3 regions of the Candidatus Sarcina troglodytae genome follow, and region 1 is predicted to be linked to each of the others. Evidence: a T-box and tRNA genes for the amino acid it is inferred to sense, from the RefSeq annotation. Region 1 holds a T-box; the other regions hold tRNA genes.
The links. A T-box is a leader RNA that pairs with one kind of tRNA and senses whether it is charged. The one in region 1 lies ahead of asnS (asparagine--tRNA ligase), so its partner is inferred to be a tRNA-Asn.
Positions count from the first base shown of each region.

Region 1 (4,850 bases):
CCAATGTAATATATCCAGAAACATTAGCAGAAGAGGCTGTAAAGTTTTCTAAAAGATATGGTTTTGAAATAGAAATAATAAATCATAAGAAAATAGAAGAACTGCAAATGAATTCATTTTTAGCCGTAGGAAAATCATCTATACATAAGCCAAAAGTAATTGTAATGAGATATTTTGGAGATAAAGATAACTTAGATCAAAAATTAGGATTAATTGGTAAGGGATTAACTTATGATTCAGGTGGATATTCTTTAAAACCATCAAACTCTATGGTTGATATGAAGTCAGATATGGGAGGAGCGGCTACTGTAATTGGAGCAATAAGTGCTATTGCTAAAAGAAAGTTGAAAATAAATGTAGTTGCAGTAGTTGCGGCTTGTGAAAATGTAATAGGAAATGAGGCATATAAACCAGGAGATATAATAAGCTCTATGGCAGGAAAAAATATAGAAATATTAAATACTGATGCAGAAGGTAGATTAACTATGATTGATGCTGTAACTTATGCTATAAGAGAGGAGCATATAACAGAAATTATAGATGTAGCAACCCTTACAGGAGCAGCTCTTGTTGCACTTGGAAATGATGTAACAGCGGTTGTAACTAATAATGATAGCTTCTATAAAGAATTGGAAAAAGCATTTACATCAACTGGAGAGAAAATGTGGAATTTACCTAATTTTGATGATTACAAAACACTTATAAAATCAGACATAGCTGATTTAAAAAATACTGGTGGAAGATATGGTGGAACTATAACAGCAGGTTTATTTGTTGGTGAATTTGTTGAGAATAAACCATGGTTGCATTTAGATATAGCAGGCCCTGCATATATAACAGTTCCTTGGGACTATTGTCCAAAGGGTGGTACAGGAGCTGGTGTTAGAACGCTTTATGAATTAGCTAAAAATAGAAGCGAAGATAGATAGGGTATGTTTAAATAACAGATAATTATTAAAAAAGATAGAACATTTTTTTAATGTTCTATCTTTTAAGTTTATTAAAATTAGAATTCAGAACTTCCAGTAGTTCTTGGGAATGGTATAACATCTCTTATATTAGACATTCCTGTTATATACATAATAAGTCTTTCAAAACCTAGTCCAAATCCAGCGTGTTTAGTTCCACCGTATTTTCTAAGTTCTAAATACCACCAGTAATCTTCTTCATTTAAATTAAGTTCTTGCATTCTAGCCTTTAATACATCTAATCTTTCTTCTCTTTGGCTACCACCTATTATTTCACCTATTCCAGGAACTAGACAATCAGCAGCTGCAACTGTTTTTGCGTCTTCATTTAATCTCATATAGAACGCTTTAATATCTTTTGGATAGTCAGTTACAAAGACAGGTTTTTTGAAAATTTCTTCTGTTAAATATCTTTCATGTTCAGTTTGAAGGTCAATTCCCCATTCAACTTCGTAGTCAAATTTCTTTCCTGAATCTTTAAGCATTTTAACAGCGTCAGTATAAGTAACTCTTCCAAAATCAGAATTTACTACATGGTTTAATCTATCTAATAATCCTTTATCAATAAATTGATTAAAGAATTGAAGTTCTTCAGGACATTCTTTCATAACATAGTTTATAACGTATTTTAACATAGCTTCAGCAAGATTCATATCATCTATAAGGTCAGCAAAAGCTATTTCAGGTTCTATCATCCAAAATTCTGCTGCATGTCTTGCGGTGTTTGAGTTTTCAGCTCTAAATGTAGGACCAAATGTATACACGTTTCTAAATGCTAATGCATAACATTCAGCGTTTAATTGACCAGAAACTGTAAGATTTGTTTCTTTTCCGAAGAAATCTTCTTTAAAATCAACTTTCCCATCTTCAGTTTTAGGAATATTATTTAAATCTAAAGTTGTAAGTCTAAACATTTCTCCAGCACCTTCACAGTCAGAACCTGTAATTATTGGAGTGTGAGTATAAACAAATCCTTGCTCTTGGAAAAATTTGTGTATAGCATATGCAGCCACGCTTCTAACTCTAAATACTGCTGAGAAAGCATTACTTCTTGGTCTTAAGTGAGCTATTGTTCTTAAGTATTCAAAAGTGTGTCTTTTCTTTTGAAGAGGGTAATCAGCATCTGATAATCCTTCAACTACTATGTTCTCTGCTTGAATTTCAAAAGGTTGTTTTGAATCAGGAGTTTCAACTAAAGTACCAACAACAGAGATTGAGGAACTTATAGGAAGTTTTGAAACCTCTTTAAAATTAGAAATTTTTGAACTGTCAAATACTACTTGAACATTTTTAAAAAAAGAACCGTCATTAACTTCAATAAATCCAAAAGCATTTGAAGCCCTTAGTGTTCTTATCCAACCAGAAATTTTTACTTGTTTATTAGTAAAATCACTAGTGTTTCTGTATAGTTGTTTAACTAATATAACATTACTCATTTTATAACCTCCATGTAATTATTATTTACATTTTAAAATAAAAAAATCCATTTCATCCTCAATGGGACGAAAATGGACATATTCGCGGTACCACCCAAATTGCTATAAAAATAGCCACTTAGTAAAGCATAATAATGCTTTTTTCAAATTTAACGGTTGAAAACCGTCTAAGCCTACTATCCTTTAATGGATTTCGGTTAGAAACTCAGAGATGTTCTTCTATAAAGTTTTAATGACAGGACTCACACCATAACCTGCTCGCTAAACATTAAAATCTAAATATACTCTTCTCGTCATAGTTTATTTTTATTAAATACAAACTTGCACTTTTAAAGGCAAATCTACTGTCTTTTAACAATATATAAATTGATTTTACAATAAAAAATTAATATTTGCAATATAATTCAAAGCCATAGAATAATATGCTTTTTATACCTAGTTATTCTTTACCAAGTTCATAAGATTTTATAAGTTTTTCAGGAAAGTTTAAATTTTTCATTGTATTCATAATTTCTTTATAATCATAAGAAACTGAATGTATCTCAGGTGTTAAATTATCATCTGTTATATCAATTATTAGATATGTTGCGTTTGGAGTTCCATTTTTAGGTTTACCTACACTACCATCATTTATTATAATTTTAGAATTAATTATTTTTACATAAGGAATGTGTGTGTGTGCACAAACCAAAACATCATAATTAAATTCGTTAATAACTTCATCAATTTTTTCATAGTTTTCAGTTAAATATTCATTAATTCTTCTAGGACTTCCATGAACAAATTGTATTTTTTTATTATTAAATTCTAAGGTAATAGTGTTAGGAAGTTCTTTTAAAAATTTTATATTTTCATCAGTCACATTTTTAATTGCCCAAGGTAAGCTAAAGGAGTTTACTTCATTTTCACGAATGAACGTATAATCCTTATCAACAACGGAAGCATCATAATTCCCTTTAATACAAGGAATTTTTTCATTTCTAAGTCTTTCTATAACCTCATTAGGATTACATCCATACCCAACTAAATCTCCAAGGCATATAGTATAAGTTACATCTTGTTTTTTTATAGCTTCTAAAACTGCGTTTAAAGCAAAGATATTTCCATGTATATCTGAAATAACAGCAATTTTCATAATATAGTCCTCCTAAAATTAAAATTTTTGTTATAAAAGTATTATAAATATTGTTGTATTACTAATATAAGAATAAAATAAAGTTAATATAAATCTACTTTATTTTCAACAATAACTTTTATAATTATCTATATTTAGTATAGTTATACTATAGATTTTTATATAGGCTAAAAAGTTTAGTATGTAAATTAACCTTATAAATTAATTATATCACTATACTATAAGGTTTAATTTTAGGGAAAGGAATGATATTTTTGAAAGAAGAAAGATTAAAAAGAGTTTTACAGGAAATGGATAAAAATAATTTATCACAAATGATAATAACAGAAACAGCTCCTATATTTTATCTTACAGGTGTTTGGATACATTCAGGTGAAAGATTGATGGCTCTTTATATAAATACTAAAGGTGATAAAAAATTTATAGTAAATGAATTGTTTCCAGTAGATAATAATTTAGGCGTTGAGGTTGTTTATTATAATGATACTGAAAATCCATTAGATTTATTGAAAGGAATTATAAATAACAATGAAGTCTTAGGAGTTGATAAAGATTTTAAGGCTCATTTTTTAATTGGATTAATGGATAGAAAAGTTGCAAAATCTTTTGTAAATAGTTCTCCAATCATAGATAAAATTAGGATGATTAAAGATTTAGAAGAAATAAATCTTATGAGAGAAGCATCAAGAATTAATGATTTAGTTGTAGAAAAAGTAATAACAGAAATAAAAGATGGTATTTCTGAAAAATTTATATTAAATAGGTTAGGGGAGCTGTATGGAGAAAATAAAGCAGAAGGTTTTTCTTTTGAACCTATAGTTGCTTTTGGAGAAAATGGAGCAAACCCTCATTATGAAACAGGTAGATGTATTTTAAAAAAGGGTATGGGAGTTTTAATAGATACAGGATGTGTAAAGAATCATTATTGTTCTGATATGACAAGAACTGTGTTTTTTAAAGAAGTTACAGACAAACAAAAGGAAATATATAATATAGTTTTAGAAGCTAACATAAATGCTATGGAAAAGGTAAAACCAGGAGCAAGGTTTTGCGATATAGATAACGCTGCAAGAAATACTATCGAAAAATATGGTTATGGAAAGTATTTTACACATAGAACAGGACATTCTATAGGAATAGAAGTACATGATTTTGGTGATGTAAGTGCAGTAAATAGTGAAGAATTAAGACCAGGAATGATATTTTCAATAGAACCTGGAATATATTTAGCAAAGGATATGGGGGTTAGAATTGAGGATTTAGTTTTAGTAACTGAAAATGGATTTGAGAGATTGAACAATCTATCTAAAG
Region 1 covers NZ_CP051754.1:2,174,960-2,179,809, reverse strand. The annotation lists gene HH195_RS10200 (leucyl aminopeptidase) at 1-929, shown strand, start outside; gene asnS (asparagine--tRNA ligase) at 1,007-2,404, opposite strand; T-box leader at 2,464-2,710, opposite strand; gene HH195_RS10190 (metallophosphoesterase family protein) at 2,844-3,539, opposite strand; gene HH195_RS10185 (M24 family metallopeptidase) at 3,794-4,850, shown strand, end outside.

Region 2 (4,850 bases), 210 kb from region 1:
AAATTAGACGAATAATTATAGAAGAATTTTATGATAAAGAAAATCCTAGATTTGAATTGGAGCTTTTTGGTGAAAGCGAATATTCTATAGATTATAAAATAGTAAAAAACTCTACTATAAAACCTAAAACTATTTATTCATCTAATAAAAAAATAACTTCTTCAAAAAATACAAATAAAAATACTATTACTAAGCCTATAGATGATACTAACAAAACTTGCTCCATTTGTGGTAAAACAATAAAATCTAATGATTTTATAACAGCTAATAAGGGAAAAACGGTGATATGTAGAAAATGCTTATCTAAAACTTTTTAAAAACATTATAAAAATATGAAATTTAAATTATATGCAAACTACTACATATTAATTTAACTTTGACCAATAATTAAAGAGAGGTTACTAATAAATGATTTATTTGAATAATTCTTGTAAAATAGTGTGCATTGGAGATTCACTAACCTTTGGATATGGCATCCCCCAAAAGGAAAGTTGGACACATTTATTAAAAGAAGATTTAAAGCTAAATCTTATAAATAAAGGAATAAACGGTGATACATCAATAGGTCTTTTATCTCGATTTTTTAAAGATGTTTTAACAAACAAACCACAAATTTGCATTATAATGTGTGGAACTAATGATATCCTATCTAATAGGAGCGTGAATTCTATCATAGATAACATAAATATTATGATAAAGGACTGTTTACTTAATAATATAATCCCTATAATCCTTTCTCCTCCTAAAACTTTCAAATCATTAGCACAAAAGCTTTGGGATGACTCTATAAATTATATTAAAATAAATAATAATTTAAATTTGCTTAACAAAGAACTTGAAAAATTATGTATTTTAAATAACATATATTTTTTAGATATTTACAATTTAATTAAAGAAGAAAATATATATTTTAACGATGGAATTCATTTAAGTAAATATGGAAATTATTTAATGTTCAATGAAATAAAAAATTTATTAATCACTAACTTCCCCTATAAATAGCGTTAATATTTATAGGGGATAAGTACTAATTATATCAATTTTTTATTAAATATTCTTTCACAAATTTCCCAACCTTCATACCTTCTTCTACGCATTTTTTTGATAATTCATCACAATGAATCGCATTTCCACACGCAAGTATATTTTTTCTGCTAGTTTCAAATTTTTCATTAACTAATATACTATCATTTTCTTTATTTATCTCTAAACTTAATTCTTTAGCAAGTTCACTTTCTGAACTTCTATTTAAAGAAATTAATAATGAATCACATTCTATAGACTCCATAATTTTGTCATCACTTGCAAGTACAACTCCACTAATTCTCTCATCACCAAGTATATCTATAATATTATGATTTAATTTTATACATAGATTAAAATCTTTTATTATTTTTATACTTTTATCAGTTCTACAATTTAATTTATTTGATGGTTCTATAATAGCTATAACCTCAGCACCTTCAACAAGCAAACGCCTAGCTATTAAAATCTCTTTATCTCCAGAACCTAATATCACTATTTTTTTACCCGGTAAATATCCTTGAGCATTTATAAACCTCTGAGCAGCTCCTATTGTATAAACCCCTGCTATTTTATTAATGGGAATATCAATATTGCAATTAAATTTTTCTCTACTTCCAGTAGCTAATACTATAACCTTAGCTTTAATAATTTTCATTCCTTCATTTGGACTTACATAATAAATCACATTTCCATTTTTTATAGTAAGTGCTGTAGTATTTAATTTAACTTGAATATCAGAAAATTTTATACTATCTATAAAATATTGAGCATATTCACTTCCAGTTACACTATGACCAAATATATCTTCTCCATAGCCACAATGAATTGTTTGGTTTAATTCTCCCCCCAAATATTCTTCTCTTTCAATCAAAAGTATATTTTTAATATTTTCATTATCAGCAGATATAGCACATGCCATTCCAGCTGGTCCACCGCCTATCACTACTAAATCATACTCAAAATAAACATTACTCATAAGTATTCTCCCTTGATAATTGATAAATAATATAATAAAAAAAGCTTATAGATTCTACTATAAGCTTAAATATCAAATTGGCTCCTCCGAGAGGGCTCGAACCTCCAACCTATCGGTTAACAGCCGAGTGCTCCACCATTGAGCTACAGAGGAATATTAGTATTTGAAAGATATATTCTTTCAAAATTACACTAAGCATTAAGATAAAGTTAATTAGGTCAAGCCCTCGACCTATTAGTATCAGTCAGCTAAATATGTTACCATACTTACACCTCTGACCTATCAACCTTGTGTTCTTCAAGGGGTCTTACTAGCTTATGCTATGGGAAATCTCATCTTGAGGTGGGCTTCACGCTTAGATGCTTTCAGCGTTTATCCCTTCCCGACTTAGCTACCCAGCTGTGCTCCTGGCGGAACAACTGGTACACCAGAGGTCAGTCCATCCCGGTCCTCTCGTACTAAGGACAGCTCCTCTCAAATTTCCTACGCCCGCGACGGATAGGGACCGAACTGTCTCACGACGTTCTGAACCCAGCTCGCGTGCCGCTTTAATGGGCGAACAGCCCAACCCTTGGGACCTACTTCAGCCCCAGGATGCGACGAGCCGACATCGAGGTGCCAAACCTCCCCGTCGATGTGGACTCTTGGGGGAGATCAGCCTGTTATCCCCGAGGTAGCTTTTATCCGTTGAGCGATGGCCCTCCCACGAGGTACCACCGGATCACTAAGCCCGACTTTCGTCCCTGCTCCACTTGTGGGTGTCGCAGTCAGGCTCCCTTCTGCCTTTGCACTCTTCGAACGATTTCCGACCGTTCTGAGGGAACCTTTGGGCGCCTCCGTTACTTTTTAGGAGGCGACCGCCCCAGTCAAACTGCCCACCTAACAATGTCCTGTGACCAGATTCATGGCCGCCAGTTAGAACTTCAGTACTATCAGGGTGGTATCCCAACGTCGACTCCACTAAGGCTGACGCCCTAGTTTCTCAGTCTCCCACCTATCCTGTACAGACAATACCGAAATTCAATGCTAAGCTACAGTAAAGCTCTACGGGGTCTTTCCGTCCAATCGCGGGTAACCAGCATCTTCACTGGTACTACAACTTCGCCGGATTTGCAGTTGAGACAGTGCTCAAGTCATTACGCCATTCGTGCGGGTCAGAACTTACCTGACAAGGAATTTCGCTACCTTAGGACCGTTATAGTTACGGCCGCCGTTTACTGGGGCTTAAGTTCACACCTTCGCTTACGCTAAGTGTTCCCCTTAACCTTCCAGCACCGGGCAGGCGTCAGCCCCTATACATCAGCTTACGCTTTAGCAGAGACCTGTGTTTTTGCTAAACAGTTGCTTGAGCCTATTCTCTGCGACCTACTCTCATAGGCATCCCTTATTGCTAACTTACGGGATCAATTTGCCGAGTTCCTTAACTGCAATTCTTCCGCCGGCCTTAGGATTCTCTCCTCACCTACCTGTGTCGGTTTGCGGTACGGGCACTACTTCTCTCTCTAGACGCTTTTCTTGGCAGCGTGGAATCATGTACTTCGGTTTCGTAGAACCTTCCCCATAACATCTCATCATTATTACAACGGATTTGCCTATTGTAACTGACTAAATGCTTAGACTAGCATCCAATAGCTAGCACACACTATCCTCCTGCGTCACGCCATCGATAATAACGATGGTAGTGGTACTGGAATATCAACCAGTTGTCCATCACCTACGCCTTTCGGCCTCGGCTTAGGTCCCGACTAACCCTCAGCGGACGAGCCTTCCTGAGGAAACCTTAGGTATTCGGCCTGTAGGATTCTCACCTACATCTCGCTACTAATGCCAACATTCTCACTCGTAATCAGTCCACCACTCCTTACGGTATGACTTCAGCCCGATTACGACGCTCCTCTACCGCTTGAATAAATTCAAGCCCGTAGCTTCGGTGGTAAGTTTTAGCCCCGAACATCTTCGGCGCAGGATCTCTCGACTAGTGAGCTATTACGCACTCTTTTAATGAGTGGCTGCTTCTAAGCCAACATCCTAGTTGTCTTAGAAATCCCACATCCTTTTCCACTTAACTTACACTTTGGGACCTTAGCTGACGATCTGGGCTGTTTCCCTTTTGACCACGGATCTTATCATTCGTAGTCTGACTGCCGAACTTATAGTATATGGCATTCGGAGTTTGATAAGGTTCGGTAAGCGCTATGCCCCCTAGCCCATTCAGTGCTCTACCTCCATTACTCATATTCGACGCTAGCCCTAAAGCTATTTCGAGGAGAACCAGCTATCTCCGAGTTCGATTGGAATTTCTCCGCTATCCACAGCTCATCCCATGCTTTTTCAACAGCAACGTGGTTCGGTCCTCCACGAGGTTTTACCCTCGCTTCAACCTGGCCATGGATAGGTCACCCGGTTTCGGGTCTACGACATGCAACTAGTTGCCCTATTAAGACTTGGTTTCCCTTCGGCTCCGTACCTTAAGTACTTAACCTTGCTACATATCGTAACTCGTTGGCTCGTTCTACAAAAAGCACATCATCGCACACATAAGGTGCTTTGATCGGTTGTAGACATATGGTTTCAGGTTCTATTTCACTCCCCTCCCGGGGTTCTTTTCACCTTTCCCTCACGGTACTGCTTCACTATCGGTCATCAGGTAGTATTTAGCCTTGGGAGGTGGTCCTCCCTGCTTCCCACAAGGTTTCACGTGTCTCGTGGTACTCTGGATTAGAACTTGATTACTCTAACTTTCACTTACAGGACTATTACCTTCTACGGTAGAGCTTTCCAGCTCTCTTCAATTAGTTATAGTTTCTCGTTATGTTCTATCCACAACCCCGGAAACAAGTTTCCGGTT
Region 2 covers NZ_CP051754.1:1,965,394-1,970,243, forward strand. The annotation lists gene HH195_RS09025 (RusA family crossover junction endodeoxyribonuclease) at 1-317, shown strand, start outside; gene HH195_RS09030 (GDSL-type esterase/lipase family protein) at 409-1,002, shown strand; gene HH195_RS09035 (NAD(P)/FAD-dependent oxidoreductase) at 1,037-2,002, opposite strand; tRNA gene HH195_RS09040 (tRNA-Asn) at 2,081-2,155, opposite strand; rRNA gene HH195_RS09045 (23S ribosomal RNA) at 2,217-4,850, opposite strand, start outside.
Region 2: it encodes a tRNA-Asn, which carries the amino acid that the T-box ahead of asnS (asparagine--tRNA ligase) is inferred to sense. The anticodon was not compared.

Region 3 (4,850 bases), 380 kb from region 1:
AGAGCACTGAATGGGCTAGGGGGCATAGCGCTTACCGAACCTTATCAAACTCCGAATGCCATATACTATAAGTTCGGCAGTCAGACTACGAATGATAAGATCCGTGGTCAAAAGGGAAACAGCCCAGATCGTCAGCTAAGGTCCCAAAGTGTAAGTTAAGTGGAAAAGGATGTGGGATTTCTAAGACAACTAGGATGTTGGCTTAGAAGCAGCCACTCATTAAAAGAGTGCGTAATAGCTCACTAGTCGAGAGATCCTGCGCCGAAGATGTTCGGGGCTAAAACTTACCACCGAAGCTACGGGCTTGAATTTATTCAAGCGGTAGAGGAGCGTCGTAATCGGGCTGAAGTCATACCGTAAGGAGTGGTGGACTGATTACGAGTGAGAATGTTGGCATTAGTAGCGAGATGTAGGTGAGAATCCTACAGGCCGAATACCTAAGGTTTCCTCAGGAAGGCTCGTCCGCTGAGGGTTAGTCGGGACCTAAGCCGAGGCCGAAAGGCGTAGGTGATGGACAACTGGTTGATATTCCAGTACCACTACCATCGTTATTATCGATGGCGTGACGCAGGAGGATAGTGTGTGCTAGCTATTGGATGCTAGTCTAAGCATTTAGTCAGTTACAATAGGCAAATCCGTTGTAATAATGATGAGATGTTATGGGGAAGGTTCTACGGAACCGAAGTACATGATTCCACGCTGCCAAGAAAAGCGTCTAGAGAGAGAAGTAGTGCCCGTACCGCAAACCGACACAGGTAGGTGAGGAGAGAATCCTAAGGCCGGCGGAAGAATTGCAGTTAAGGAACTCGGCAAATTGATCCCGTAAGTTAGCAATAAGGGATGCCTACGAGAGTAGGCCGCAGAGAATAGGCTCAAGCAACTGTTTAGCAAAAACACAGGTCTCTGCTAAAGCGTAAGCTGATGTATAGGGGCTGACGCCTGCCCGGTGCTGGAAGGTTAAGGGGAACACTTAGCGTAAGCGAAGGTGTGAACTTAAGCCCCAGTAAACGGCGGCCGTAACTATAACGGTCCTAAGGTAGCGAAATTCCTTGTCAGGTAAGTTCTGACCCGCACGAATGGCGTAATGACTTGAGCACTGTCTCAACTGCAAATCCGGCGAAGTTGTAGTACCAGTGAAGATGCTGGTTACCCGCGATTGGACGGAAAGACCCCGTAGAGCTTTACTGTAGCTTAGCATTGAATTTCGGTATTGTCTGTACAGGATAGGTGGGAGACTGAGAGACTAGGGCGTCAGCCTTAGTGGAGTCGACGTTGGGATACCACCCTGATAGTACTGAAGTTCTAACTGGCGGCCATGAATCTGGTCACAGGACATTGTTAGGTGGGCAGTTTGACTGGGGCGGTCGCCTCCTAAAAAGTAACGGAGGCGCCCAAAGGTTCCCTCAGAACGGTCGGAAATCGTTCGAAGAGTGCAAAGGCAGAAGGGAGCCTGACTGCGACACCCACAAGTGGAGCAGGGACGAAAGTCGGGCTTAGTGATCCGGTGGTACCTCGTGGGAGGGCCATCGCTCAACGGATAAAAGCTACCTCGGGGATAACAGGCTGATCTCCCCCAAGAGTCCACATCGACGGGGAGGTTTGGCACCTCGATGTCGGCTCGTCGCATCCTGGGGCTGAAGTAGGTCCCAAGGGTTGGGCTGTTCGCCCATTAAAGCGGCACGCGAGCTGGGTTCAGAACGTCGTGAGACAGTTCGGTCCCTATCCGTCGCGGGCGTAGGAAATTTGAGAGGAGCTGTCCTTAGTACGAGAGGACCGGGATGGACTGACCTCTGGTGTACCAGTTGTTCCGCCAGGAGCACAGCTGGGTAGCTAAGTCGGGAAGGGATAAACGCTGAAAGCATCTAAGCGTGAAGCCCACCTCAAGATGAGATTTCCCATAGCATAAGCTAGTAAGACCCCTTGAAGAACACAAGGTTGATAGGTCAGAGGTGTAAGTATGGTAACATATTTAGCTGACTGATACTAATAGGTCGAGGGCTTGACCTAATTAACTTTATGTTAATACTTAGTGTAATTAAAAAAACAAAAAAGTGTTGACAAGGTAATTAATTTGTTATATAATAAAAATGTAATTGATATTACAAATTATCTGGTGATAATGCTCTTTAAGGTAACACCTGTTTCCATTCCGAACACGAAGGTTAAGCTTTTAGAGGCTGATGGTACTGCATGGGAGACTGTGTGGGAGAGTAAGTGGTTGCCAGGTTTATGTTCCTCTGTAGCTCAATGGTGGAGCACTCGGCTGTTAACCGATAGGTTGGAGGTTCGAGCCCTCTCGGAGGAGCCATTTTTTAAAAGAATGTTATCAAAGTAGATTATGTCTGTTTTGATAACATTCTTTTTATTTTTTTAAATAATTTATTCCAAGAAACTTATCATAAATTAATATTTTAATTAATCGTAGAATATATTTTACTAATAGAAAGTGAAAGGTGGTAAAATCGAAAATGTTTGAAAACATTTTCTGAAAATATAATTTATGAAAGAATATGGTATTAATGATTTAAGGAATGTTGCACTTGTTGGACATAGTGGAGTAGGGAAAACTTCTTTAGTTGAATCTTTATTATATTCATCTAACTCAATTGATAGATTAGGAAAAGTTGATGAAGGAAGTACAACTAGTGATTTTGATTTAGAAGAAAAAAAAAGAAAAATGTCAATTAATACTTCAATATTAAAAATAGAATTAGAAAAAAATAAAATAAACTTATTAGATACTCCAGGATATTTTGATTTTATTGGGGAGACAATAAAGGGAATATCAGTTTCTGATGTATCTTTAATTGTAGTATGTGGTGTAAATGGAATACAAGTTGGAACAGAAATGGCTTGGGACTATTGTGTAAAAAAGAACATTCCAAGGGCTTTTTTTATAAATAAATTAGATAGAGAAAATTCAAATTATGATAAAATTTTAAAACAACTAAGAAATCAATTTGGTAATAATATTGTTCCTATTAATTATCCACTTGGAGTAGAAGAAAATTTTACTGATGTTCTAAATATATTAGAAGATAATAACTCTGTGTATGGCATTGATAGTGAAACTTTGAATAAAATAATTAAATACAAAGAAAATATTATGGAATTAGTTGCAGAAAGTGATGAAAATTTGCTAAATAAATATTTAGAGGTAGGAACTTTGTCGAATGAAGAAATATATTTAGGTTTAAGAAATGGAATAATCTCTGGAGAGATAATTCCTGTCATGTGTGGGAGTTCAACTAAATGTTTAGGTATAAATTTATTAATTCAATGTATTAATAAGATTTTTCCGTCACCTAATCCTATTGTTGAGATGAGAAATAATCTTAAAAAGACTTGTAAAGAAGAAAAATTTTCAGCTAGAGTGTTTAAGACAATAATTGATCCATTTATGGGAAAGTTATCAATATTTAAAGTTATTACTGGGGAATTGAATACATCTACGGATATACTTAATTGTTCTAATGGTAGTATAGAGAAAATAAGCAATTTATACTATATAAATGGTAAAAATCAATTGCCAGCTTATAATATTAAAAAAGGAGATATAGGCGCAATAGCAAAATTGCAAAGTATTTCGACTGGAGATATTATTTGTGATGTTAATAATAGGATTTTATGCTCAAGCATAAAATTCCCAGAGCCTGTAATAAAAATGGCTATAATTCCAAAAACTAAAGGTGATGAAGATAAAATTTCATCAGGATTATATAAACTTTTAGAAGAGGATAATACTTTTAAAATAGTTAGGGATGTGGAGAATGCTGAAATATTAATAGAAGGAATGGGGGAGACCCATTTAGAAGTTTTGGCAAGTAAATTAAAGAGCAAATTTGGTGTAGACGTATTTTTAAGGTTACCTAAGGTAGCTTATAGAGAAACTATAAAAGGAAAAGCGGATGTACAAGGAAAGCATAAGAAGCAATCTGGTGGACATGGACAATATGGTGATGTAAAGATAAAATTTGAACCAAGATTAGATGGAGTTGAAGAGTTGGAATTTATTGATGCTGTTGTAGGGGGAACTGTTCCTAAGAATTTTATACCAGCTGTAGAAAAAGGATTGAAAGAGTGTGCAAAACATGGTGTTTTAGCTAGATATCCTGTAATAGGACTTAAGGCAACACTTTATGATGGCTCTTATCATTCTGTTGATTCATCAGAAATGGCTTTTAAAATAGCTACATCAATAGCTTATAAAAAGGGATTAGAGCAAGCTAATCCAGTTCTTTTAGAGCCTATAATGGAGTTCGTTGTAAGGATTCCTGATGAATATATGGGAGAAGTTATAGGTGATATAAATAAAAAAAGAGGGAGAGTATTAGGAATCGAGCGTAAAGAAAATATGCAAGTTATAACTGCTGAAATTCCTCAGGTTGAGTCTTTTAAATATGCTACTGATTTAAGGTCTATAACTCAAGCGAGAGGTAGTTTTAATATGAAATTTAAAAGATATGCTGAAGTTCCAAGTAATGAGTTAAATAAAATAATTAAAAGTAATAATTTATAGAATATAAGAATGAGATATATTAAAATTAAATATTGTTTTAATATATCTTATTTTTATTTGTATAAATTTTAAATTAATTGTAATATATTTTGTAATGAGTATAAAATATTAATTAAAGTAAATATTAATGTTATATTAAGTTAAGTTAGGGTGATATTTATGTGTAATTATAAAATGGATATAAATGGATATATAAATGCATCTTATTATGAAACAATATGTGATTATATGGAGATTATAAATGATAAAGATTCATTTGCTATTTCAATAAACGGAATTAATAAAAATAATATTGATATGATCTATACTATTTTAAATGATAATAAATTTA
Region 3 covers NZ_CP051754.1:117,537-122,386, forward strand. The annotation lists rRNA gene HH195_RS00575 (23S ribosomal RNA) at 1-2,007, shown strand, start outside; rRNA gene rrf (5S ribosomal RNA) at 2,110-2,227, shown strand; tRNA gene HH195_RS00585 (tRNA-Asn) at 2,234-2,308, shown strand; gene fusA (elongation factor G) at 2,501-4,519, shown strand; gene HH195_RS00595 (hypothetical protein) at 4,679-4,850, shown strand, end outside.
Region 3: it encodes a tRNA-Asn, which carries the amino acid that the T-box ahead of asnS (asparagine--tRNA ligase) is inferred to sense. The anticodon was not compared.